3 regions of the Glaciecola sp. 2405UD65-10 genome follow, and region 1 is predicted to be linked to each of the others. Evidence: predicted binding sites of a transcription regulator. Region 1 holds the regulator's gene; each other region holds the start of a gene.
The links. Region 1 encodes LexA, which represses DNA repair genes until DNA is damaged. Its sites were predicted from a motif close to TACTGTATNNNNATACAGTA; they were not measured.
Positions count from the first base shown of each region.

Region 2: a site for LexA is predicted at 6,063-6,082, ahead of ACOI22_RS11260 (exonuclease domain-containing protein). Genes of this name have one in related genera too.
Region 3: a site for LexA is predicted at 1,351-1,370, ahead of recA (recombinase RecA). Genes of this name have one in related genera too.

Region 1 covers NZ_JBMEUF010000001.1:2,320,275-2,328,330, reverse strand. The annotation lists gene ilvD (dihydroxy-acid dehydratase) at 1-1,464, shown strand, start outside; gene ilvA (threonine ammonia-lyase, biosynthetic) at 1,478-3,040, shown strand; gene plsB (glycerol-3-phosphate 1-O-acyltransferase PlsB) at 3,068-5,500, opposite strand; gene lexA (transcriptional repressor LexA) at 5,744-6,364, shown strand; gene coxB (cytochrome c oxidase subunit II) at 6,693-7,808, shown strand; gene ctaD (cytochrome c oxidase subunit I) at 7,812-8,056, shown strand, end outside.
Region 2 covers NZ_JBMEUF010000001.1:2,547,601-2,555,656, reverse strand. The annotation lists gene ACOI22_RS11285 (MDR family oxidoreductase) at 1-576, opposite strand, end outside; gene ACOI22_RS11280 (DsbA family oxidoreductase) at 697-1,356, opposite strand; gene ACOI22_RS11275 (LysR substrate-binding domain-containing protein) at 1,433-2,365, opposite strand; gene ACOI22_RS11270 (zinc-binding alcohol dehydrogenase family protein) at 2,488-3,528, shown strand; gene ACOI22_RS11265 (TIGR03643 family protein) at 3,530-3,799, opposite strand; gene ACOI22_RS11260 (exonuclease domain-containing protein) at 3,887-6,040, opposite strand; gene ACOI22_RS11255 (CPXCG motif-containing cysteine-rich protein) at 6,193-6,384, shown strand; gene ACOI22_RS11250 (flavin reductase family protein) at 6,384-7,052, shown strand; gene ACOI22_RS11245 (high-potential iron-sulfur protein) at 7,306-7,596, shown strand; gene ACOI22_RS11240 (HD-GYP domain-containing protein) at 7,719-8,056, shown strand, end outside.
Region 3 covers NZ_JBMEUF010000001.1:1,325,035-1,333,090, forward strand. The annotation lists gene recA (recombinase RecA) at 200-1,234, opposite strand; gene ACOI22_RS06105 (CinA family protein) at 1,521-2,018, opposite strand; gene mutS (DNA mismatch repair protein MutS) at 2,178-4,769, shown strand; gene ACOI22_RS06115 (CTP synthase) at 4,968-6,599, shown strand; gene eno (phosphopyruvate hydratase) at 6,627-7,919, shown strand.

The DNA of each region.
Region 1 (8,056 bases):
ATGTTAATGGCCTCTATGCGCTTAAATATACCGGTAATATTTGTATCTGGTGGGCCAATGGAAGCGGGTAAAACCAAGTTGTCGGATCAACTTATTAAACTTGATTTAGTTGATGCCATGGTAGCTGCCGCAGATGACACCGTGAGTGATGAAGACACTGACCAAATTGAGCGTTCAGCTTGCCCTACTTGTGGTTCATGTTCAGGCATGTTTACCGCCAATTCAATGAACTGCTTAACCGAAGCATTGGGTTTGTCATTGCCAGGTAATGGCTCTACCTTAGCCACGCATTCAGACCGTGAACGCTTGTTTGTTGAAGCCGGTCGTACCATTGTTGATTTATGTAAGCGTTACTACGGTGATGATGACGAAACTGCGCTGCCGCGTAATATTGCTAACTTTAATGCCTTTGAAAATGCGATGAGCCTTGATATTGCCATGGGCGGTTCTACCAATACTATTTTGCATTTACTTGCCGCAGCAATTGAGGGTGAAGTTGACTTCACCATGGATGATATTGACCGTTTATCACGCAAGGTTCCGCATTTATGTAAGGTAGCGCCTTCTACTCCGCAATATCATATGGAAGATGTGCACAGAGCCGGTGGTGTAATGGGTATTTTAAATGAAATTAATAAAGCTGGCTTGCTGCATGGTGATTCGCACCATGTACTTGGGAAAACCATGCAAGAGGTTATTGCTGATTGGGATGTAACGAATCCTGAAAACGAATTTGCTCGCGAATTCTTTAAAGCTGGCCCCGCCGGAATACGCACCACACAAGCCTTTAGCCAAAGTTGTCGATATCCAACGGTGGATGATGATCGCGAAGGCGGCTGTATTCGAAACCTTGATAATGCCTATAGCCTAGAGGGCGGTTTAGCCGTGCTTTCAGGTAACTTGGCGAAAGATGGCTGTATTGTTAAAACCGCAGGTGTTGATGAATCTATTTGGAAATTTACGGGTCCAGCACGGGTATATGAAAGCCAAGATGACGCAGTTGCGGGCATACTTAATGGCGAAGTACAAAAGGGTGAAGCGGTAATTATTCGCTATGAAGGCCCTAAAGGTGGCCCAGGTATGCAAGAAATGCTTTACCCCACCTCATACCTAAAATCAAAAGGCTTAGGCAAAGATTGCGCACTTATTACCGATGGCAGATTTTCAGGCGGAACCTCGGGTTTATCTATAGGACATTGCTCACCAGAAGCGGCTAGTGGCGGTGGTTTAGCCTTAGTGAATAATGGCGATATGATTGAAATTGATATTCCTAACAGAACCATTAACGTATTGTTGAGTGACGACGAGCTACAAGCTCGCAGAACGCAAGTAGAAGCAAGTGCGAAGCCGTATCAGCCGCTTGAACGTGTTCGAGAAGTATCTACGTCATTGAAAATATTCGCTATGATGGCAACCAGTGCTGATAAAGGCGCGGTGCGCGACCCAAGCAAAATCAAATATTAAAGGTAAGCAATTCATGAGCAACAATACGGCGGGTGCCGCCACGGTTCAATCTGACTTTGATTATTTGATAAAAATACTGCAAGCGCCAGTGTATGACGCCGCGGTTGTTACTGACGTAAACAAGTTAGAGAGCTTGTCGAAAACTACGCAAAATGAAGTGTTTTTAAAGCGCGAAGATCAACAACCGGTGAAGTCGTTTAAATTGCGCGGCGCCTATAATTGTATGGCGCAGTTAAGCCAAGCTCAGCGCGATGCTGGAGTAGTGACTGCCTCTGCCGGAAACCATGCGCAGGGCGTAGCTTATGCGGCTAAGGCCATGAATATACAGGCAACCATTGTGATGCCTGAAACCACCCCAGATATAAAAGTAAACGCTGTACGCCAATTTGGCGGTGACAACGTAACGGTGGTGCAATTTGGCACAAGCTTTGACCAAGCCAGTGGGCATGCTGCCCAATTACGTGAAGCTAATGGTTATTCAATGATCCCGCCTTTTGATCACCCTGATGTAATTGCAGGGCAGGGTACTATTGCAAAAGAGATGTTAGAGCAATTAAGCCACTTTGATTATATTTTTGTAGCGGTAGGTGGCGGTGGTTTAGCTGCTGGCATCGCATTGTATTTAAAGCAAGTTAAGCCTTCTATTAAGATTATTGGTGTGGAGTCTGAAGAGTCTGCAAGCTTAAAAGCGGCATTAGACGCAGGCGGCCCGGTTACCTTGCCGCAAGTGGGTATATTTGCTGATGGCGTAGCGGTAAAAACCATAGGCACTGAACCCTTTAGAATTTGCCAACGTTATTTAGACGATGTAATTACCGTTAGTAACGATGAAATTTGCACCGGCATTAAAGATATTTTTGATGATACACGCGTAATTGCAGAGCCTGCCGGCGCGCTATCTGTTGCAGCTATTCGCAAATATTGCCGCGAACATGATATTAAAGGCAAACGTTTAACGGGGATTTTGTGCGGCGCGAATATCAATTTTCACACGCTTCGTTATGTGTCAGAACGCTGCGAATTGGGTGAACAAAAAGAAGCGGTTTTTGCGGTTAATATTCCTGAGAATAAAGGCGCGTTTAAAGCCTTTTGCCGTTTGCTAGGCGGCATAGTGATTACCGAATTTAATTATCGTTATAGCAATAATAAGCAAGCGCATATATTTGTTGGCGTAAAACTAAAACACGGTAAAGCAGAGTTTGATGCGCTTATGGCTAAGTTAAGTGAGCATGGCTATGATTATTCTGACTTGTCTCAGAATGAACTAGCAAAACTACATGTTCGCCACATGGTAGGCGGCCGTCCGCAAACGCCAATTGAAGAAAGTATATTTAGCTTTTCGTTCCCAGAATATCCGGGTGCACTCATGCACTTTTTAGATACCTTGGGTGAAAGCTGGAATATCACTATGTTTCATTATAGAAACCATGGTGCAGCGCAGGGTTTAGTATTAGCCGGCTTTGAAATTCAAAGCGAACAGCGAGCCAGTTTTCAAGACTATCTTGATAAACTTGATTTTGAAGTGCAGGAACATCTTGATGATCCTGCTTACAACTTCTTCCTATCATCAGAGTAAGCAACTGCTTACTCTGTTTTTCTTTTTCTAAATTCGCTCTAAGTGCTGGGCTATTTCAGGCCATACTAACGGCATTATAGTATCTTTTAAATCCAAACTTTGCGTGGATACGCTTAAGCTTCCATCTTCATTGCTGGTTATTAAGTGGTTCTCTTTTAATGCGTTTACAAATGTAGCTAGCACGTTTTTATCGTAAAACTCGGGCGAATGCATACCAAACAATATAGACAAACGCTCTGCTACCGCTGTTGACTGCCTTTCAAGCTGAGCGCGGCCAATGGTTTGTTCTGTTTCAAGTACGCGAAGCACTACCGCGTATCGCTGCCACGTTTCTTGCATGCTTCGGCTTAACAACCAAGCGCTATGAAATTCATTAGAGCTTGGTGGTGCGCTACTGTATTGATCACCCTCTTGAATTAACATGCCGGAATTTACTAGGTAGTCTAGTAAATTACTTACATACGCTAATAAGGTTTCACTTGTAAAACTCATGAAAAATTCGCGTTTAAGCATGGGGTAAAGTTGTTCAATCGAGGCCAATATACTGGTTTTATTTAGCTTGCCGTGGGCGAATATGAGCGCCATTACTAAGCTTGGTACCGCAAACATATGCATTATGTTATTGCGATAAAAGGTCAGTAGAATGGCATTGTCTTTTTTAGGTGATACCATTTGGCCGTAAGCGTCTTGAGTTTGCTCAAAGCGATTTAAGGCTAAGGTTCTATCAACAATGTCTTGAGCACTGTTGCTTGGGAAAGTGGCGTCTGAACTATAGGGGTTCGCTTCAAACAAAGCCAAGTAGTCTTTTACGGCTTTGATTAATTCATCTTTACTCATAATGTGAGTTTTTGATGACAACAAAATAAAGGCGAGCAAGGCAGTGCCATTAAGCGCAGCATTGTTATTTATGCGCGTCATAATGTTGTTGGCAAGGCTATTCACCGTTGGAGTTAACCATTTAGGCTTTTTATCATCATCGGTAACGTGCTCACGCCAGTCAGGTACTTCTTGGTCTAGAAAGTTATTAAGTGAAAGTGGCTCACCAAAGTTTACATATCCATGGCCGTAGTTTTTGAGTTTTCGTATAGCTGAGAATACCTGTGTTGGTGATTCTTTTTTCTTTGATTTGCCTTTGAGCTCTTTCATGTAGCTTTTCACTTCCATTACATGCTCATACCCTATGTAAACGGGAACAATAGACACAGGGCGCTTAACCCCTTTAGTGAAGGCTTGAATGGTCATCGCTAGCATACCCGTTTTAGGCGGAAGCAGGCGGCCAGTGCGGCTGCGCCCACCTTCGGGGAAGTATTTAACCGAATAGCCTTTATTAAATAGTAGCTCTAAATATTCACGGAATACGCTTGAGTACAATTTGTTTCCGGCAAAGCTTCGGCGCAAAAAGAACGCTCCGCAGCGCCTAAAAATTGGCCCTGCAGGCCAGAAATTCAAATTAATACCAGCAGCAATATGGGGGGTTACTAAACCTTCATGATAAATTACATAAGTTAATAGTAAGTAATCCATATGGCTTCGGTGGCAAGGCACATAAATAATTTCATGGCCGTTTGCGGCAAGCTCTCGCACGCGGTCGGCATGCCCTACATCTATGCCATCGTAAATTTTGTTCCATACCCGGCTAAGTACGCGGTCACCAATTCTAATTAAGCCTTCACGGTAATCAGCGGCAATCTCTTTGGCATACCTTTGGGCTTTTGCGCGTGCCTTTGTGGGGTGAACCTTTTTGTGTTTTGCCTCGTCTTCTATGGCTTGTTTAACCGAGCTTGCACCTAAAATAGAATTATACAAGCTAGCCCTTTCTAACAACGTTGGGCCGCTTAAAGTTTGTTGCTTGCGCTGAAAATGGGTACGTGCCACACGTATTAACTTATGGGCTATTTGTTGATCGCTTCCTTTTAACGCCGCCATTTCTTTAGTGGAAACAGGCTTTGAGTAGGTTACAAAATTATCACGCCCAAAGAACAAAACAATCATGGCTTTACGTAGCCAGTTAGGCGAGGCTTTAATTGCAATTAACTGCGCAAACCCTGAACGCTCTTTTCCTGCTGAACGCCCCCATGATATGAAAACAGGAACAAGCTGGACGTCAACGTCTTGGTGCTCACGCTGAAAATGAAACATTTGCGTGAAGTTATCTTCAATTGTGGTTGGTTTTATTTGCCGAGTAATAATACTTTGCGGACGATTTAAATAATAGCTACGTTCGTATTGCTCACCTTCAAGCTTTAGCATGGTTTTAGGCGAAGGCAAGTTTAGGAATGTTGTTGATTTTTCTAGGGCAATAGAATCGGTGAACGATTTTGTTTGCAGCAAATATACAATAGGCTTTGATGGGTCAATGCCCAGCTCTTTTGTTAAATCGTTGGGAATACTTTTAACCGAAACTAGCCATCCAATAGGCTTAGCAAGCAATGATCGTAAAAAGTTTACAATCGCTTTCATAAAATCTCCAGTAGTATAAAAATGATAATGTTGGAAAATGGAATATTTATTGAGATTACAATGTTATCACGAACTAAGGCTGCAGATGCACTGTAAAGTTGTATCAAAACATAACATTCCCCGCTAGTAAGACCACTTCAAGCTATAAAAATGTTCATATCTAGCTGATAAACGTAAAATAAAGTTGCTAATAGCTTATTAAAAGTTATACTGGGTTTAACTGTATAGATGAACAGGCTGTGTATGCGTCCACTAACCCCTAGGCAACAAGAAGTACTTGATCTCATAAAAACTACTATGATTGATACGGGTATGCCCCCTACGCGAGCAGAAATTGCGCGCCAACTTGGTTTTAAATCTGCAAATGCTGCAGAAGAGCATTTAAAAGCCTTGGCTAAAAAAGGCGTTATTGAAATTTTGCCGGGCACAAGCCGCGGTATAAAACTTAACGTTGATTTAGAAGATGAGGTAGAAGATGGCTTGCCCTTAATAGGCCAAGTAGCCGCGGGTGAACCCATATTAGCTCAAGAGCACATTGAAAATAGATTTAAGTGTGACCCTACCATGTTCCACCCCCAGGCTGATTACTTGTTGCGCGTACGCGGAATGAGTATGAAAGACATTGGCATAATGGATGGTGATTTGCTGGCGGTTCATAAAACGGATCAAGTGAATAACGGTCAAGTAGTGGTAGCGCGAGTTGATGAAGATGTTACGGTTAAGCGTTTCGAGCGTAAAGGCAGTGAAATTTTATTGCATGCTGAGAATGAAGAATTCGAGCCAATTCGAGTTGATCTAGCCTCGCAATTCTTTACCGTTGAAGGTTTAGCTGTAGGCGTTATTCGCGATCACGGCGATTTATAATCTAAAAAACTGTTTGGTTAACAATTAGTTTGTGAAAAATCATCCCATAGGGCGCTTATTTCTAAGCGCCCTTTTTTAATTCCCCTACGCAATTCGCTTATTAATAAAGCAAATACTGAATAAAAATTATAAAAAACACTAGACTAGCGGCGAAAATTGTTTGATTATTGATCGTGTTTTTACAAAATATAAACATTTGCGTTACTTTAATTTAATCTTTTGTCTGCAATATGGATGTGTGGCTTTGCTATATGCATCTGTTTTTTGTACACATAGTGGGAGTATTAGTGTGAAGCTCAGACCTTTCCTTTCTTTTCTACTACCTAGCATTTTCTCGACGAGTGCTTTTGCAGAAAATGTTGCTAGCAGTGGCCGTTCAGATTTGAACTTGCGTCCGGGTGTAACTGACATCTCTCATCAAGTGTATGATTTACACATGCTAATGTTTTTCATTTGCGTGGTAATTGCCGTATTAGTTTTTGGTGTAATGTTTTATTCCATGATCGCCCATAGAAAATCTAAAGGGGCAAAGCCAGCGAATTTTCATGAAAACGTGAAAGTGGAAATTGCATGGACAGTGGTGCCTTTTCTAATTTTAGTTGGTATGGCAGTGCCTGCGGCTAAAACCTTGCTTGATATGGAAGACGTAAGTAAGCCAGATGTAACCATTTTGGTAACCGGTTCCCAGTGGAAATGGCATTACAAATACAGGGATAATGACCTTGAATTTTATTCAGTAATGGCCACCCAGCAAAAGCAAATACAAAACAAATTCGAAAAAACCGAAAATTACCTGCTAGAAGTAGACCGCCCCTTAGTGATTCCTACTGGAAAAAAAGTCAGATTCTTAATTACCTCAGATGACGTTATTCATTCGTGGTGGGTGCCTGACTTTGCCGTTAAAAAAGATGCTAACCCCGGTTTTATTAACGAAGCGTGGACGAATGTAAACGAGCCCGGTATATATCGCGGACAGTGCGCTGAACTTTGCGGCAAAGATCATGGTTTTATGCCCGTGGTAGTTATTGCAAAAGAGCCTGCTGAATATGAAGCGTGGATAGCAGAGCAAGAAGCCATTGCGCAAAAAGCGCGCGAAGAAGAGCAGCGCTTATTGGCTATGAACATGAGCATGGATGAGCTAATGACAAACGGTAAACGCATTTATGACGGCGTATGTGCGGCTTGTCATATGCCTAACGGTGAAGGTTTACCGGGTGTTTTCCCGGCATTGAAAGGTTCGCAAATGGCTACCGAAGATATTCCAGGGCACATTGATATAGTCGTAAACGGTAAGAGCGGTACTTCAATGGCGTCGTTTTCAAAACAGTTAACTATGTCTGAAATTGCGGCTGTAGTTACTTACGAGCGAAACGCTTGGGGTAATAATACCGGTGATATGGTGCAGGCTAAAGATGTAAACGCAATTATGAATGGGGATAAGTAAATTATGACAACCACTACCAATACCACGGATCCTATTTCTGAAGGCGACCATCATGAGCATGAGCACCATATTCCAAAAGGGATAACACGCTGGTTGTTCACTACCAACCACAAAGACATTGGTACTTTGTATTTGTGGTTCGCCTTTATCATGTTTTTAGTGGGCGGTGCTATGGCTATGGTAATTCGCGCCGAACTTTTTCAACCTGGACTACAAATTGTAGAGCCTAACTTCTTTAACCAAATGAC
Region 2 (8,056 bases), 230 kb from region 1:
ACCTAAATTACGTAAGTAGCTTTCGTCGCTAAGTTTTCCCGTGAGTGCTACTACGGTGTATCCCAGTTTTGCTAGTATGGCAATGGCTACGCTACCCACACCGCCGGTTGCGCCCGACACTAAAATTTCGCCGTCACTCGGGCGCACGCCTTGTTTTTCTAAGGCCATTACGCATAGCATAGCGGTATATCCAGCGGTACCAATTGCCATAGCTTGCTCGGTACTGAAGCTTTTGGGCAAAGGAACAAGCCAATCTGCATTTACGCAGGCTTGTTCTGACAGCCCGCCCCAGTGGCGTTCACCTACGCCCCAGCCATTTAGCACTACTTTGTCACCTACAGAAAAGTCAGCCGAGTCTGAATGCGTGACTTCACCAGCAAAATCTATTCCGGCTACCATTGGAAAACTTCGCACAACAGGGCTTTTGCCCGTAATTGCTAGGGCGTCTTTGTAGTTTAAGGTTGAATGCGCAACCTTAACGCTTACGTCAGCTGCTGGTAAGTCGCCTTCATTTACTGTTTGGTAATTAGCCGAGTAGCCGGTGTCGTCTTTGTTTATTACTACTGCATTGAACATAATTTGCCTCGCTTTTCTTTTCTGAATAATCTAAATCATTAGACGTGTAAACATGAGCGTTACTATTACATGCCATCTTTAATTTAGGCTATACGACTTAGGCACAATAGCCATTTAGAATTATGATTGTTGTACTTGTGTTTGACTAATTTGAACCAGCGCCTGTTCAAAAACATCAGCTGGTTGGCCGCCGCTAATTAAGTGCTTTTGGTTTACAATCACTGCGGGCACCGAGCTTATTCCCATAGACTGATAATACTGCTGCTCTTTGCGAACATCTTCTTCAAACTGAGTACTGTTTAATATGTTTTGCGCTTCGCTTAACGGCAAGCCTACATCTTCCACGCATTTTAATAGCTGCTTATGATCACTTGGGTCACCTGCTTGTTGAAAGTACAAGTCAAATAAGCGCAGTTTAAGCTCGGTTTGTTTGTTGAAGTTTTTAGCCCAGTGCAACAATCTATGAGCATTAAACGTATTGTAAATTCGACCACCACCGCGCACGCCAAAGTCGTAACCAACATCGGCGCCGCGCTGTTTTATCATTTCTCTGTTTTGATCAATTTGCGCTTGGTCAATGCCGTACTTTTCACCCAGATGTTCATTAATTTCTTGGCCTTCACTGGGCATTTGTGGATTTAGCTCAAACGGGTGCCAAGTAATATTGGCAGAAACATCATCTTTAATGCGCTCAAGTGCTATTTTAAGTGCACTGTAACCCACAATGCACCAAGGGCATGAAACGTCTGACACAATATCAATTTGTAGTTGTTGCATAATTTATAGCCTTAAATTTGATTCAACGCCTCTGCTTGCAGAAACGATTGAAGGTAACAAAAAGTTGCGCTTGTTTATCTTAAAACTCTCCCTTTTGGAGTATTTTAGCTTGCGCAAGTTCATTTAACACGCCAAGTGTTTTTTCTCGGAGTTGGTCTCTTATTAATCTTACCGCTGGGGTAATTGATTGGCGGCCAGCGCACACAATCCAAAGCTCTGATGGTTTGTGCTGGTAGCCTTGCATTACCCTTACTAGCTCTCCATTTAATAAAAATTCAGAAGTATCAAGGGCTGATTTAACCGCTAGCCCATGCCCTGCTAAACACCAGCGTTTGACCATGTCGCCGTCATTTGTTGCGCGGTTTCCTTTCATTTTCACTTTAAAGTTGTTTTCGCCTTTAGAAAATTCCCACTGGTTATTTACAATGTCGTAAAGCTGATAAAACAAACCGTTGTACTGGCTTAATTCATTAGGATGTTTTGGCGCGCCGTGCTTTTCTATAAAAGTAGGCGACGCACAAAGTAAGCGAGGAACATTGCAAATTTTAAAGCCATACAAACTTGAATCATTAGGTAGGCCGTAACGCAAGGCAATGTCGACTGGGTCACGGTAAAAATCTATATTGCTGTCACTTAAATGAAGTTTAAGCGATATGCCGGCATGCTGTTGCATGAATTGGTCAAGCCATGGCGCTACTATGTTGCGTCCCAAATCAGAAGACACCCCAATACGTAATTCGCCGTCTATTAGACCTTGTTCACTTTTCATGTTTTGTTTGGCGTTTAACAACAGGCCAAGTGCTTCTTCACACTGCGGAAGGTAGCGCTCGCCAGCACTAGATAGCTTTAAGCTGCGCGTGGTGCGGGTAAATAGTTCTGTGCCTAAATTAGCCTCAACCCTTTTCAGCGCGGCACTTGCCGTAGCAACACGCATGTCTAAGCTAGCCGCAGCAGCGGTAATACTTTTAAACTCGGCCACTTTTAGCACTACATGCAAATCTTCTAGTAGCATATTTTCAAATATCTATTGATAATCATTCTATTATTATGCGGTTAATAATTTTGTATTCAAGCGGTAGTATGTAGTCCTAGTAATAATTCGTAATGTAGCCACTGCCAAACATGGAGCGCAGCATGAGTAATATAAAAACCAAAGCCATTGGATTTCAAAAAAGCCTAGCGATTAGTGAGGCAGATTCATTAGTAGATATTCAAGTTACTAAACCTCAGGCTAGCGGCCGAGACCTACTGGTTAAGGTAAAAGCCATATCGGTAAACCCAGTTGACTACAAAATTAGACAAAACATGCCACCAGAAAATGGTGAGTTTAAGGTAATTGGTTGGGATGCCGTGGGCGTTGTTGAAGCGGTAGGCAATGATGTTTCATTGTTTTCTGTGGGTGATGAAGTGTATTACGCAGGTGATTTAACGCGTGACGGAAGCAATGCGGAGTATCAACTCGTAGATGAGCGCATAGTAGGGCGCAAACCCAAAAGCATAAACGATGCCCAAGCCGCGGCTTTGCCATTAACCGCCATTACTGCGTGGGAACTGCTTTTCAACGGGCTATCTATTCCACTATCCAATGAAGCAAACGGTGAGGACGGCAAGCCTATTATTTTAGTAATTGGTGCTGCCGGTGGAGTGGGTTCTATCTTTATTCAACTCGCTAAGGTTTTAACGAATGCCACCATTATTGCCAGTGCATCACGCGAGGCTTCCGCTAATTGGGTGAAAGATTTAGGTGCTGACTTTGTGGTTGATCACACTAAAGACTTAGTTAGCCAAGTTAAGGCGCTGAATATTGGCGACGTAAGTCACGTAGCCAGCCTCAACGGCACTGAAAAATACGTAGAAGCTTTTACCGAAGTACTCAAGCCTTTTGGCAAAATAGGGCTAATTGACGACCCTGCGTCTTTTAATATTGGCTTATTAAAGCGCAAATGTATTTCTTTGCATTGGGAGTTTATGTTTACGCGTTCTATGTTTACCACTAGCGATATGATTGAACAGCACAACTTGCTTAACCAAGTGGCCGAACTCATAGACCAAGGCAAAGTGAAAACCACTTTAGGTAAAAACTTGGGCAAAATTTGCGCCGAAAACTTAAAGCAAGCCCACAGTGAGCTTGAGTCAGGTACGGCTATTGGCAAACTGGTACTAGAGGGCTTCTAAACTAGCGTTTTCTAACTGGCTTGTATTGCGTGGCGCAATAGCCGCGCGATACATCGGGGCTGCGCAACTTGCTGTGCTTTGTTTTACGCCCTGTTACTCTGGCCCGCCAGTTATTAAATGTTTTGCGCTTAATGTTACTGCGCATCAAATTAATAACCTGCGATTCGCTAAAACCGTAAAGCCTTTCAATTGCTTCAAATGGCGTGCGATCTTCCCACGCCATTTCAATGATTCGTGATGTATCCTCAGGTGATAAATTGTGTTTATCCATTATGCCTATCGCTAACTAATAATATACTCACTGTTTTTACGCAATTAAATCAAAACTAGATTACCCACACGGCTTACATTTTTTAACTTATTGCTCAGCCATGCGAGCTTGGTTAACTAGCTTCAATAACTCTGCCGCTGCTATAGCGTCTGATAAAGCCCTGTGATGCTGCTGCATGTTAATATTAAAGTGTTTGCTTAAGTTAGCTAATGAATAGCTAGCAAGGCCTTTATAGTGCTGCCGCATAGTTTGTACGGTACATAGTTTAGGGCGTTTGTAATGGCGGTTTATTCGAGCAAATTCTTCACGTATAAAGCCATAATCAAAATTCACATTGTGTGCTACAAAAACGCAATCTTCTGTAAACTGCTCAAGCTCATCGGCTATATCAATAAACAAAGGCGCATCGGCAACCATGTCATCGCTTATGCCTGTTAAGCGAGTGATCATGCCAGGAATGCGTCGCTGGGGGTTAAGTAAGCTCTGCCATTGGTCTACAACTTCACCGTTAACCATTTTAACAATGCCTATTTCGGTTATTTTATGATTTCCCGCACGTCCACCGGTGGTTTCGATGTCAACTACTGCATAGGCTTGCATGGGATCTACTTGGTACTCCACCGTAGTAATACCCACATCAAAGCCATGTTGTTTAAGCGCCTGAATTTGGGCGAGTTGATTGCGCCTTAAACTGTCTCCGGTGCCCTTTATTTCTTCAAAGCGCAGTTTATTATTTTCAAGCACCATTATGTCAGGGTAGCCATCGTTATAAAGTTTGTAGTTACTGCACATAAGTAAAAGCTGCTTTTTTAAACCTTCAAGCGGTGCATGGGTCACTAAAATCTGCAGCTTTTCAAGCATAGATGGATGCCAGCGCACTATACCCTGGCTTTTCCCAAAATGTGCTGCTGCACTTTTGGTTAAATGTAAATACAAAGCGTTGCTTGTATCGAAAGCGGCCAGCCTTGTTTGAATTTCATTTTCAGCAAGGGACATAAAGTTTTGCTGCTTTATACATAAGGGAAGATGATCAAAAGGTGTGGCTAAACCCAAACCCTCTAAATTAAATAGTTCATGCCAAAACACTAAACCAAATAGGTTATTCCATAGTGTATTTTCGGTGCGCCATGCTTCAATGTTACGCGCTTTGTAGTAAGCTACAACACCGCTTTCAACCGCACCTTTGTAGGTTTCATCAATACTTAAATGGCGGTTATTTTCGCGCAGCATATCGGTCAATACACTGGTGCGCTTTTGTTTGTACTTGCGCGCTAGGAAATCTTCAGCAAACTGCAATATGTGTTCTGATAATGGGTCATTAATGATTGCTTCAAGCTTTTCCTGTACGTCACTTTTTAAGCCAAGCTTATAGGCTTGGCGGCACCAAAACTCCTGCGCTATCGCCGAATTAACTCCTGCGGCTATATTAAGCGCTTTATTGGCATCAAAGTTAAGCATAAGTTTAGCCAGTAAGAAGTTGATTTTATCTAAGTACGACTGCGCTTGCTCGCCGTGGGCTGTTGGTAAAGCGAGTGAAAATTGCTCTATATCCGCAATACTATTAAAGCATTGGTTTTTAAGCGCTTGCGCAATACTTTGTAAGCTAAAGCTGCTAAATGCGCTTTCGTAATCACTGAACCTTGATTGCATTTGCGCTTGTTCATCGCGGGTTCTCATAAGCCCTAAATCACGCATTGAAAATTGGTTTAACAAACCTTTGTTGTGGCCAAAGTAAAGAAACAAGAAATAAGCAATGTGATGCTCGCATTGTGTCACTACATACTGCTGTGCAAGCACACTAGCCACTACGTGTTCACGGTTAAGCTTAGCGCAGCTTTCAAGCAAGGCAGGTTTTGCAATGCTTTTCTTAATAGCAGGCATGTTTGCATCAGCGCATTCAGTGTATAAATCAAATAACTCCGCCTTTGTTAAGGCAGCAATAAAATCAGAGTGATGGTTTGTTTGTAAGGCGCTTACTAGCCCATGTTGCGCTAGCTTATTAAGCTCTTGTTCAATACTAGGAATTTCTGCAAATACTAAACTCGCAATTTTAACCACGCGGCCTTTGCGGTTAAGTAAGCGAACTAAGGTGCACTGGCACAAGGTATCTAAAGTATCAAATAAAGATAAAAACGCTTTTTGATCTTGGTTGAGCAAGTGGGCACTTGGGCCGCGCACAAACTCTAAAAACTCCAAAAAATGGCTGTGATAATAAAAAGTAGGCAACGTTTTGCGAGGCATATTAATATCTTAAATGAACGAACACTGTGTTAATATACAGTGCTTGCGATAAATTTGCACATGTTTGATGAGTATTTGCAGTAAATGAATCAATCCACTTTGATACTTAGCTCGTATACTTAGTTTTACATTATAAGAAGGACTTATATTGGATGAGCTTATCAAGAGCCGAAAGATTTGAGTGCCCCTACTGTATGACAATTAACGATATTGAGGTTGACGAAGTGAACGATTTTAATCAACAACAAATTGTGGATTGCCAAATATGTTGTTCACCTATTGAGGTCACTGTTTATGATTCTGAATTTGGCATTAAAATTGTGGCGAAAAGAGATGACGAGTAATGGCTAAAAAAGTCTTCAGTGAGCATGATATTAAGGCGCTGCCACAGCGTGTACGTGCTAATTTTGTCAATAGCTTGTCGGGCTTTAAGAGCGCAAATTTAGTGGGTACGCAAAGCACCCACGGCGTACATAATTTGGCAACTATAAGTTCTGCTTTTCACATTGGCGCCAGCCCACCTTTAATGGGCATGATAATGCGGCCGCACACGGTTGTACGCGATACCCTTGAGAACATTAAACAAACCGGCGTGTATACTATTAATCATGTGCACCATAGTTTTGTTAAACAGGCTCACCATTGTTCAGCGCGGTTTGGCAGTGATATAAGTGAATTTGATGCAGTTGGCCTAACTGCGCAGCCATCGAGCAAAATTGCAGCACCCTACGTGGCAGAATCATTTGTTAAAATAGGACTAGAATTAGAACAAATTTCGCTAATTGAACTCAATAAAACCGAAATGTTAATTGGCAAGATTGTTGAGGTGATATTCCATGATGAACATTTACTTGAAGATGGTTACCTTGATATTGAATCTTCTGGTTCAGTTGCGGTCTCAGGTTTAGATAGCTACCACAGTACAAAAAGACTGGCGCGATTTAGCTACGCAAAAAGCGATATTGAACCAAGTGTTGTGCCAGTATCCGCTTCTTCAGGCACAAAGAGTTAAAAAAGTGTTCAGTTTTATTAACATAGATCAATAACTTGAATTTTAAATCTTTACAATCCAAATAGCTTGATACACAGTATAAGCATTACAAAACATATTTTTGTTGCCCCACAGTGGTACCTGACTCCATAAGAGCTAGGTTGGCATAATAACAAAGGCTTGCATATCGTTCATGATGGCAAGCCTTTGTTGTTTTAAACAGGCAGTAAAAAAGAATTATTATCATTTGCATTATGTAAAAAAGGAAAGCGTTATGAAAACAGTTAACCGTCGTAATTTTTTAAAATTGTCAGGCACTAGTTTAATTGGTTTAACACTTGGCGGTGTTGCGCTAAAAGCGAGTGCACAAGAAAAAGTATCTCCTGAAGATGCTACTGCAGTTGCACTTAAATACACTCACTCTTCAACCGTAGAGGGTTCAAATTGTGCAAATTGTATGTACGTACAAGGTGAAGCCGGCGCAGAATGGCGTCCTTGCGCAATATTCCCAGGTAAAGTAGTAAACGCTAAGGGTTGGTGTTCAGCTTGGTTGAAAAAATCATAATTGAATTTACCTAGCTACAAAAATGAATAAACAGCAAGGTCGGCATTAAGCCGGCCTTTTTTTTTACAGAGAATTTTATAAATGCCGATACCTATAAGATGGGCATATTATTAAATAAAAAAATGGCTGTAACTGAACTTGAAACTGTACTGGTAGGTGACCTAAAACTTGGCATGGTAGTGCACGGTATTGCTAAGCAAGCAGGTAAACTCGTGGTAAAAAGTAAAGGCACAGTTAGCCACTTAACTCTTATTGATCAACTCAGTTCAAATGGGGTGATATCCGTATATGTTGAACGAGCTAAGCTAAAATCAAATGACACTTTACAAAAGTTAAATGATAAAAAGCAGCTTTTACAGCACAACAAGCAAGAAGCCTTCAACAAAATAAAACACAATGAGCTATCAATAGAGTTAGCACACGCCTCAAAACTTGTTAAACAAAGTAAAGTGTTGCACAA
Region 3 (8,056 bases), 1.0 Mb from region 1:
TTTTTATCAAGGAGACAAAAGTGGGCTCATATTGTTCACTTCGCATCTACAGTTTCAGCGCCTTAAACAAAAAAACCGCATCTATTGCTAGATGCGGGTATTCCCTAAATAAAGGGAAGGCTATTGAAAAGGCGCTAACGCTAAACAATAGCAGTGCTACAAATTAAAAACTTTGATAGCTAAAAAAAGCTACATTAGATTACGCTTCTACAGGCGCTTCTTCTTCGCCTTCAGGCTTAACTGTTTTACTTAGTAAAAGTTCGTTGCGTATACGTGATTCAATTTCAGCCGCCATTTCAGTATGTTCTTTTAAATACTTAACAACGTTTGCCTTACCTTGGCCTATTCTATTACCGCTGTAGCTATACCAAGCACCTGCTTTTTCAACAAACTTGAGCTTAACACCTAAGTCAATTAGCTCCGCTTCTTTGCTAATCCCTTCACCGTACATAATTTGGAATTCAGCTTGTTTGAACGGTGGCGCCACTTTATTTTTAACCACTTTTACTCGGGTTTCATTACCGACTACTTCATCGCCATCTTTAATCGCACCAATGCGGCGAATATCTAAACGAACAGAAGAGTAGAATTTAAGTGCGTTACCACCTGTAGTTGTTTCTGGGTTGCCAAACATTACGCCAATTTTCATACGAATCTGGTTAATGAATATAACCAAAGTATTTGAACGTTTGATGTTACCAGTAAGTTTACGCAATGCTTGCGACATTAAACGTGCCTGCAAACCAACATGCGAGTCACCCATGTCACCTTCTATTTCGGCTTTCGGGGTTAATGCGGCTACTGAATCCACAATAACTACATCTACTGCTGCAGAACGTACCAGCATGTCACAAATTTCAAGCGCTTGTTCACCGGTATCAGGTTGTGATACCAACAAGTCATTAATGTTTACACCTAGTTTTTCAGCATAAACTGGGTCCAGAGCATGCTCTGCATCAACGAAAGCACAAGTTTTACCTTTCTTTTGTGCTTCTGCAATAACTTGTAACGTTAAGGTAGTTTTACCCGACGATTCTGGGCCATAAATTTCAACTACTCGGCCGCAAGGTAAACCCCCTATGCCTAAAGCAATGTCTATACTTAATGAACCTGTAGAAATAGATTCGATATCCATTGCTTGGTTATCACCTAAACGCATAATTGCGCCTTTACCAAATTGCTTTTCAATTTGACCTAATGCGGCATTTAGTGCTTGATTCTTTTTATCACTCACAACAGATATCCTTTTAATTGACGTACTGACTACGTTATTGCTAGAAAATAAGATTTCACTACAAACTTTATTTAAGCGTATTAAACAAGAGCATGTAATCATTTATATCGCAAGTATACTGTATAACAATACAGTTGCAATCATTTATTTTAAAATAATTTTAAGCTACTGATTAATATAACTTTAAACCACTATAAAACGTTCGAATACTTTTATTTGAGGGCTTGTACTTAATGCTTCATACAGTATAAATCGCGAATATAAAGACTAACAAAGTATCGCTATATTAATAACTTGCACATTCGATCAGTTTTTCTAAACCAACTGCAATAGCTTGTTCACGCACTAGCTCGCGATCACCTGAAAATCTGCGAAAGCAGGTTATTGTTTTTGTTTTAGTGGCCACCGCGAACCAAACTAAGCCCACCGGTTTGGTATCGGTACCGCCTGTAGGCCCAGCTATGCCACTAATGCTTAGAGCCAAATCAGCCGTGCTTTTTTTGCGAGCCCCTTGCGCCATTTCAGTGACCACTTCTTCAGAAACTGCGCCAAATGACATTAAGGTATCTGGGCGAACGCCAACTTCAGTGTGCTTAGCATCGTTAGAATAAGTAACCCACGCTTTATTAAACCACTGCGAAGAACCCGGCACATGTGTAATGGCATGCGCCACACCACCACCCGTACACGACTCAACAGTAGTCACAGTGAGCTGATGCGCTAATAAGATATCGCCAAGTTGTTTTGAAAGTAGGAACTTACGGTCACTAGAAAAGTTAATCACGAATACGTCTTTTTAGTTGGGCTTAATTCCAATAGAATACATGCAAATATAGCGCAACTAAAGACGTGCTCACTAAATCAACGTTTATTCGGTTTTACCGCTTAACACCATAAGAAAAATAACTTTTACACTATGTCTAAAAAACCCACACACACACCAATGATGGCGCAATACCTCGCCATTAAAGCTGAGCATCCAAATATCCTTTTGTTTTATAGAATGGGGGATTTTTACGAATTATTTTTTGATGATGCAAAAAACGCAGCCGCGCTACTGAATATATCTTTAACCGCTCGCGGTAAAAGTAATGACGAGCCTATTCCAATGGCTGGCGTGCCCTACCATGCTGCAGAAAACTATTTGGCAAAATTAGTCAAAATGGGCCAATCAGTGGCTATTTGCGAACAAATTGGTGATCCCGCCACTTCAAAAGGCCCTGTTGAAAGAAAGGTTGTTCGTATAGTTACGCCTGGTACCGTAACCGATGAAGCATTGCTTGATGAGCGAAATGAAGCCATATTAGCGGGCGTTTATAAACAAAAAGAAGCTTTTGGATTAGCTTATATTGAATTGTCATCTGGTCGTTTCGCTATTATTGACTGTGCAACAGAGCAAGCCCTTAGCGCAGCTCTTTCACGCATTCGCCCTAGCGAACTACTCTATCCAGAGAATTGCTCGTTTATGCATTTACTGACGCCATATTCAGGTAAGCAAAAACGCCCTATTTGGGATTTTGATAAAGAAACTGCGCTCACTAAGTTAAATCAGCAATTCTCTACCATTAATTTAGATGGATTTGGCATTGATTCAAACGCATTAGGCATTCAAAGCGCTGGCTGTATACTGCAATACTTAAATGAAACTCAGCGCACCACCTTAAGCCATATTAATTGTATATCTCAAGATACCGCTCATAACCATTTATTAATGGATGCGGCAACACAGCAAAACTTAGAACTTACTAAGAATTTACGTGGTGGGCGCGAAAATACCTTACTCAGCGCAATAGACACAACCTTAACCAGCATGGGTTCACGGCTGCTGCAACGATACTTGCATGCCCCTAGTAGGCAAGCCGCAGAAATTAACCATCGTCACAACATCATCAACGCACTGTTAAATTACGATAACAACAATATAGGCGAGTGTTTAAAGTCGATTGGGGATTTAGAACGAATATTAGGACGAGTTGCGCTGAGAAGTGCTCGCCCTCGAGATTTCGCACGTTTATCTCTTGCGCTTAACACCCTCCCCGCACTTCAATGTATATTAGAAGAGATATATCAAGATTCAGAAAACGTTGATTTCAAAGGCGATATCCGCATTTTTCAAAACAATATCCGCCAATATGATGAGCTTAACGATTTATTATTAACCGCGATTATTGATAACCCGCCGGTAGTGCTGCGTGATGGCGGTGTTATTAAGCCAGGTTATAGTGAAGAGTTAGATGAATTAAGAGACTTAGCAGATGGTGCCACTGACTTTCTTCGCCAATTAGAGCAGCGTGAGCGTGAACTTACCGGAATAGCAACATTAAAGGTCAATTATAACAAAGTGCATGGCTTTTACATTGAAGTTAGCCGAGCTAATTCTCAGCAGGTGCCAGCTCACTATATAAGAAGGCAAACACTAAAGAACAACGAACGCTACATTATTCCAGAACTCAAAGAGCATGAAGATAAAGTGCTAAGTAGCCAAGGCCGTGCGCTTGCGCTTGAAAAGAAACTCTTTGATGAGTTATTTGATATTATTATGCCTGTGCTAAATGACTTAATGCTAAGCGCTTCATACATTGCCAAGCTTGATGTACTCAATTGTTTTTGCGAACGCGCGCAAAATTTAGACCTCTGCCAGCCCACTTTAAGCAGCAACAGTAAACTTAAACTTGAAAACGGCCGGCATTTAGTGGTTGAGCAAGTAATGAAGTCTCCCTTTATTGCAAACCCTTTATACTTAGATTCAAAACTGCGCATGTTAATGATAACGGGTCCAAACATGGGCGGAAAATCAACGTATATGCGCCAAACGGCACTGATCGTGATACTAAGTTACATTGGCAGTTTTGTCCCAGCAACCAGCGCTACAATAGGTCCTATTGATCAAATATTTACGCGAATAGGAGCTGCCGATGATTTAGCATCGGGAAGATCAACCTTCATGGTAGAAATGACCGAAACCGCCAACATCATGCACAATGCGACTTCCAATAGTTTAGTGCTTATGGATGAGATAGGCCGAGGTACCAGCACCTATGACGGCTTGTCTTTAGCATGGGCTTGTGCACAGCAATTAGCAGAAAAAACGCTTTGTTTCACCTTGTTCGCCACGCATTATGCAGAATTGACCGAGCTTTCTGAGCAGTTTAATTCAGTCGAAAACGTGCATCTAACGGTGCTTGAACATAACGATGATATTAAGTTTATGCATAAACTGGAAAAAGGTGCCGCTAGCGGTAGCTTTGGTTTGCAAGTTGCTAAGTTAGCTGGTGTACCACAGCCAATCATACATTTGGCTAAGCAAAAGATGGCGCAGCTAGAAACACTCGCCACACAGTCTTCCTATGAAAATAATCCACACAATGAAGATGCGCAATCAGCCAAAAGTGAGCAACTAAGTATGGACTTGCCCGGTCCTCATTGGTTGGAACAAGCTATCAATGCTATTGATTTAGACGCACTAACGCCTCGCGAAGCACAAGCGGTTCTTTATCAACTGAAACAGCAAATTGATCGCTCAGGTGATTTTTAGATTTACTCAACAGGGTAAAACTAGGTATAATATTCTTCCAACAAAGGCGGTATTCTTGCCGCCTTATTTGTGCATTGAATATAGTGTTAAAATTAGTGCGCTTACTTCTCAATAAACGGCATCATTTATGGCCTTTAATGAGCAGTTGTACTAATCATTTTCATGTACGTCAAACTAACTCTGAATGCTAGGAACAAGATGACAAATTATATTTTCGTCACCGGTGGCGTTGTTTCATCACTAGGAAAAGGCATTGCTGCTGCATCGTTAGCTGCAATTTTAGAAGCGCGTGGTTTAAACGTAACCATGCTTAAACTAGACCCTTATATCAACGTAGACCCAGGCACCATGAGCCCAATTCAGCACGGTGAAGTATTTGTTACCGATGACGGCGCTGAAACAGATCTAGATTTAGGTCACTACGAGCGCTTTATACGCACCCGCATGAGTAAGCGTAACAATTTCACTACCGGCCGTGTTTACGAGGAAGTGATTAAACGTGAACGCCGCGGGGACTATTTAGGCGCAACTATTCAGGTAATCCCTCATATTACGAATGAAATTAAGCGCCGCGTTGTTGCCGGAGCCGAAGGTTTCGATGTAGCCATTGTTGAAATTGGCGGCACCGTAGGTGATATTGAATCCCAACCTTTTATTGAAGCAATACGCCAACTAGGAACTGAACTAGGCCGTGAGCACACAATGTTTATGCACCTAACACTTGTGCCATTTTTAGCCGCGTCTGGTGAGGTAAAAACAAAGCCAACTCAACATTCAGTAAAAGAATTACGTTCAGTGGGAATTCAGCCTGACATACTCGTATGCCGCTCAGAAGTCCCATTACCTGCAAATGAGCGCAGTAAAATTGCATTATTTACCAATGTAAATGAAAAAGCAGTTATATCTTTACGCGATGCTGATAGCATATATCGTATTCCGGCGGCTTTAAAAGCACAAGGCATGGACGAGCTAGTGGTAAAACGCTTTGGTTTTGATTGTCCTGAAGCTGATTTAACCGAGTGGGAGCAAGTTCTCTATTCTGAATCAAACCCTGTAGGTGAAATTAACGTAGGCATGATTGGTAAATATGTTGAATTACCCGATGCCTATAAATCGGTAAACGAAGCCTTAAAACATGCTGGCTTAAAAAATCGTTTAACGGTCAATATTTGCTACGTAGATTCCCAAGATGTTGAAACAAAAGGTTCGCACATACTAAATAACCTAGATGCCATATTAGTGCCTGGCGGATTTGGTGAGCGCGGCATTGAAGGTAAAATTGCCGCAGCTAAATATGCGCGCGAGAACGATGTTCCTTATTTAGGGATATGCTTAGGAATGCAAGTGGCCTATATTGAATTTGCGCGTAACGTAGCCGGAATGGAAAATGCGAACAGTACTGAGTTTGACCCACACACTGAATTTCCTGTAGTTGGCCTAATCACAGAATGGTTAGATGCCGATGGCAGTAAAGAGATCCGAGATGTTTCTACCGATTTAGGTGGTACTATGCGTCTTGGTAGTCAATTATGTCATTTACTATCTGGTTCAAAAGTCGCTGAGGCATACGGCGCAACGGAAATACACGAACGTCATCGTCATAGATACGAAGTAAATAATAATTTGCGCGACAAGATAGAAAAAGCAGGGTTAAAAGTAAGTGGGTTATCTACCGATAAGCGCTTGGTTGAAGTAATTGAATTACAAGACCATCCGTTTTTTGTAGCCGGCCAATTTCACCCAGAATTTAATTCTACACCGCGTGACGGCCACCCCCTGTTTACAGATTTTATAGCTGCTGCAGGCGTGTATAAGAAAGAAAACCACTAATTTATTTTATAAGTAGAAGGAAAACCAATGGCCAAGATTAGCCGAATTGTTGGACGTGAAATATTAGATTCTAGAGGTAACCCTACCGTAGAAGCTGACGTGTATTTAGAATGTGGTGCCATGGGACGCGCAGCCGCGCCATCAGGAGCATCAACCGGTTCACGCGAAGCACTAGAATTGCGAGACGGTGACAAAGCGCGTTATTTAGGCAAAGGCGTACTAAAAGCAGTGAGTGCGATTAACGATAAAATAGCCGGTGCAGTAATTGGTTTAGAAGCGCAAGACCAAGCGAATGTAGATCAAGTAATGATTGACCTAGATGGCACAGAAAATAAAGAAGTGCTTGGTGCTAACGCTATATTGGCTGTGTCTTTAGCCGTAGCTAAAGCTCAAGCAATTAGTGTAGGTAAGCCTTTGTATGCTCACATTGCCGACATAAATGGCACGCCAGGTGAATATTCTATGCCTGTACCTATGATGAACATCATTAACGGCGGCGAACACGCTGACAACAACGTTGATATTCAAGAATTTATGGTACAGCCAGTAGGCGCTAAGAACTTTTCAGAAGCGCTACGTATGGGTGCTGAAATTTTCCACAGCTTGAAAAAAGTACTTAATGCAAAAGGTTTGAACACAGCCGTTGGTGATGAAGGTGGTTTTGCGCCAAACTTAACATCAAATGCTGAAGCACTTTCAGTAATCGTACAAGCAGTAGAAAGTGCCGGTTACAAAATGAATGATGACGTAACACTAGCGCTTGATTGTGCGGCATCTGAATTTTACAAAGACGGTAAGTACGTATTAAGCGGCGAAGATAAATCATTTGATTCAAATGGATTTAGTGATTACTTAGCTGACTTAACAGCACAATACCCCATTGCATCTATTGAAGATGGTTTAGACGAAAGTGATTGGGACGGTTGGGCTTACTTAACTAAAATTTTAGGTGATAAAGCGCAATTAGTAGGTGATGACTTATTCGTAACCAATACTAAAATTCTTAAGCGCGGCATTGATAACGGTGTTGGTAACAGCATCCTAATCAAATTTAACCAAATTGGTTCATTAACCGAAACCTTAAATGCAATTAAAATGGCAAAAGCAGCTGGCTTTACTGTTGTTATTTCTCACCGCTCTGGCGAAACAGAAGATGCCACGATTGCTGATTTAGCAGTAGGTACAGCGGCAGGACAAATTAAAACAGGTTCTTTATGCCGCTCTGATCGCGTTGCTAAGTACAACCAACTGCTTCGTATTGAAGGCGAGTTAGAAGGTAAAATTGCTTATAAAGGCAGAAGCGAAATTAAAGGTCAGTAATTAATACGGTCCTACAAAGCCCTTACTTTTTCGCAAAGTGAGGGCTTTTTCATTTGTACAATCTTATCTTGTTGCTAGAGCGAAGCTTGAAACAATGGTAATATTCAGCCTTTCGAACACACTCTGCCTTTTAACAT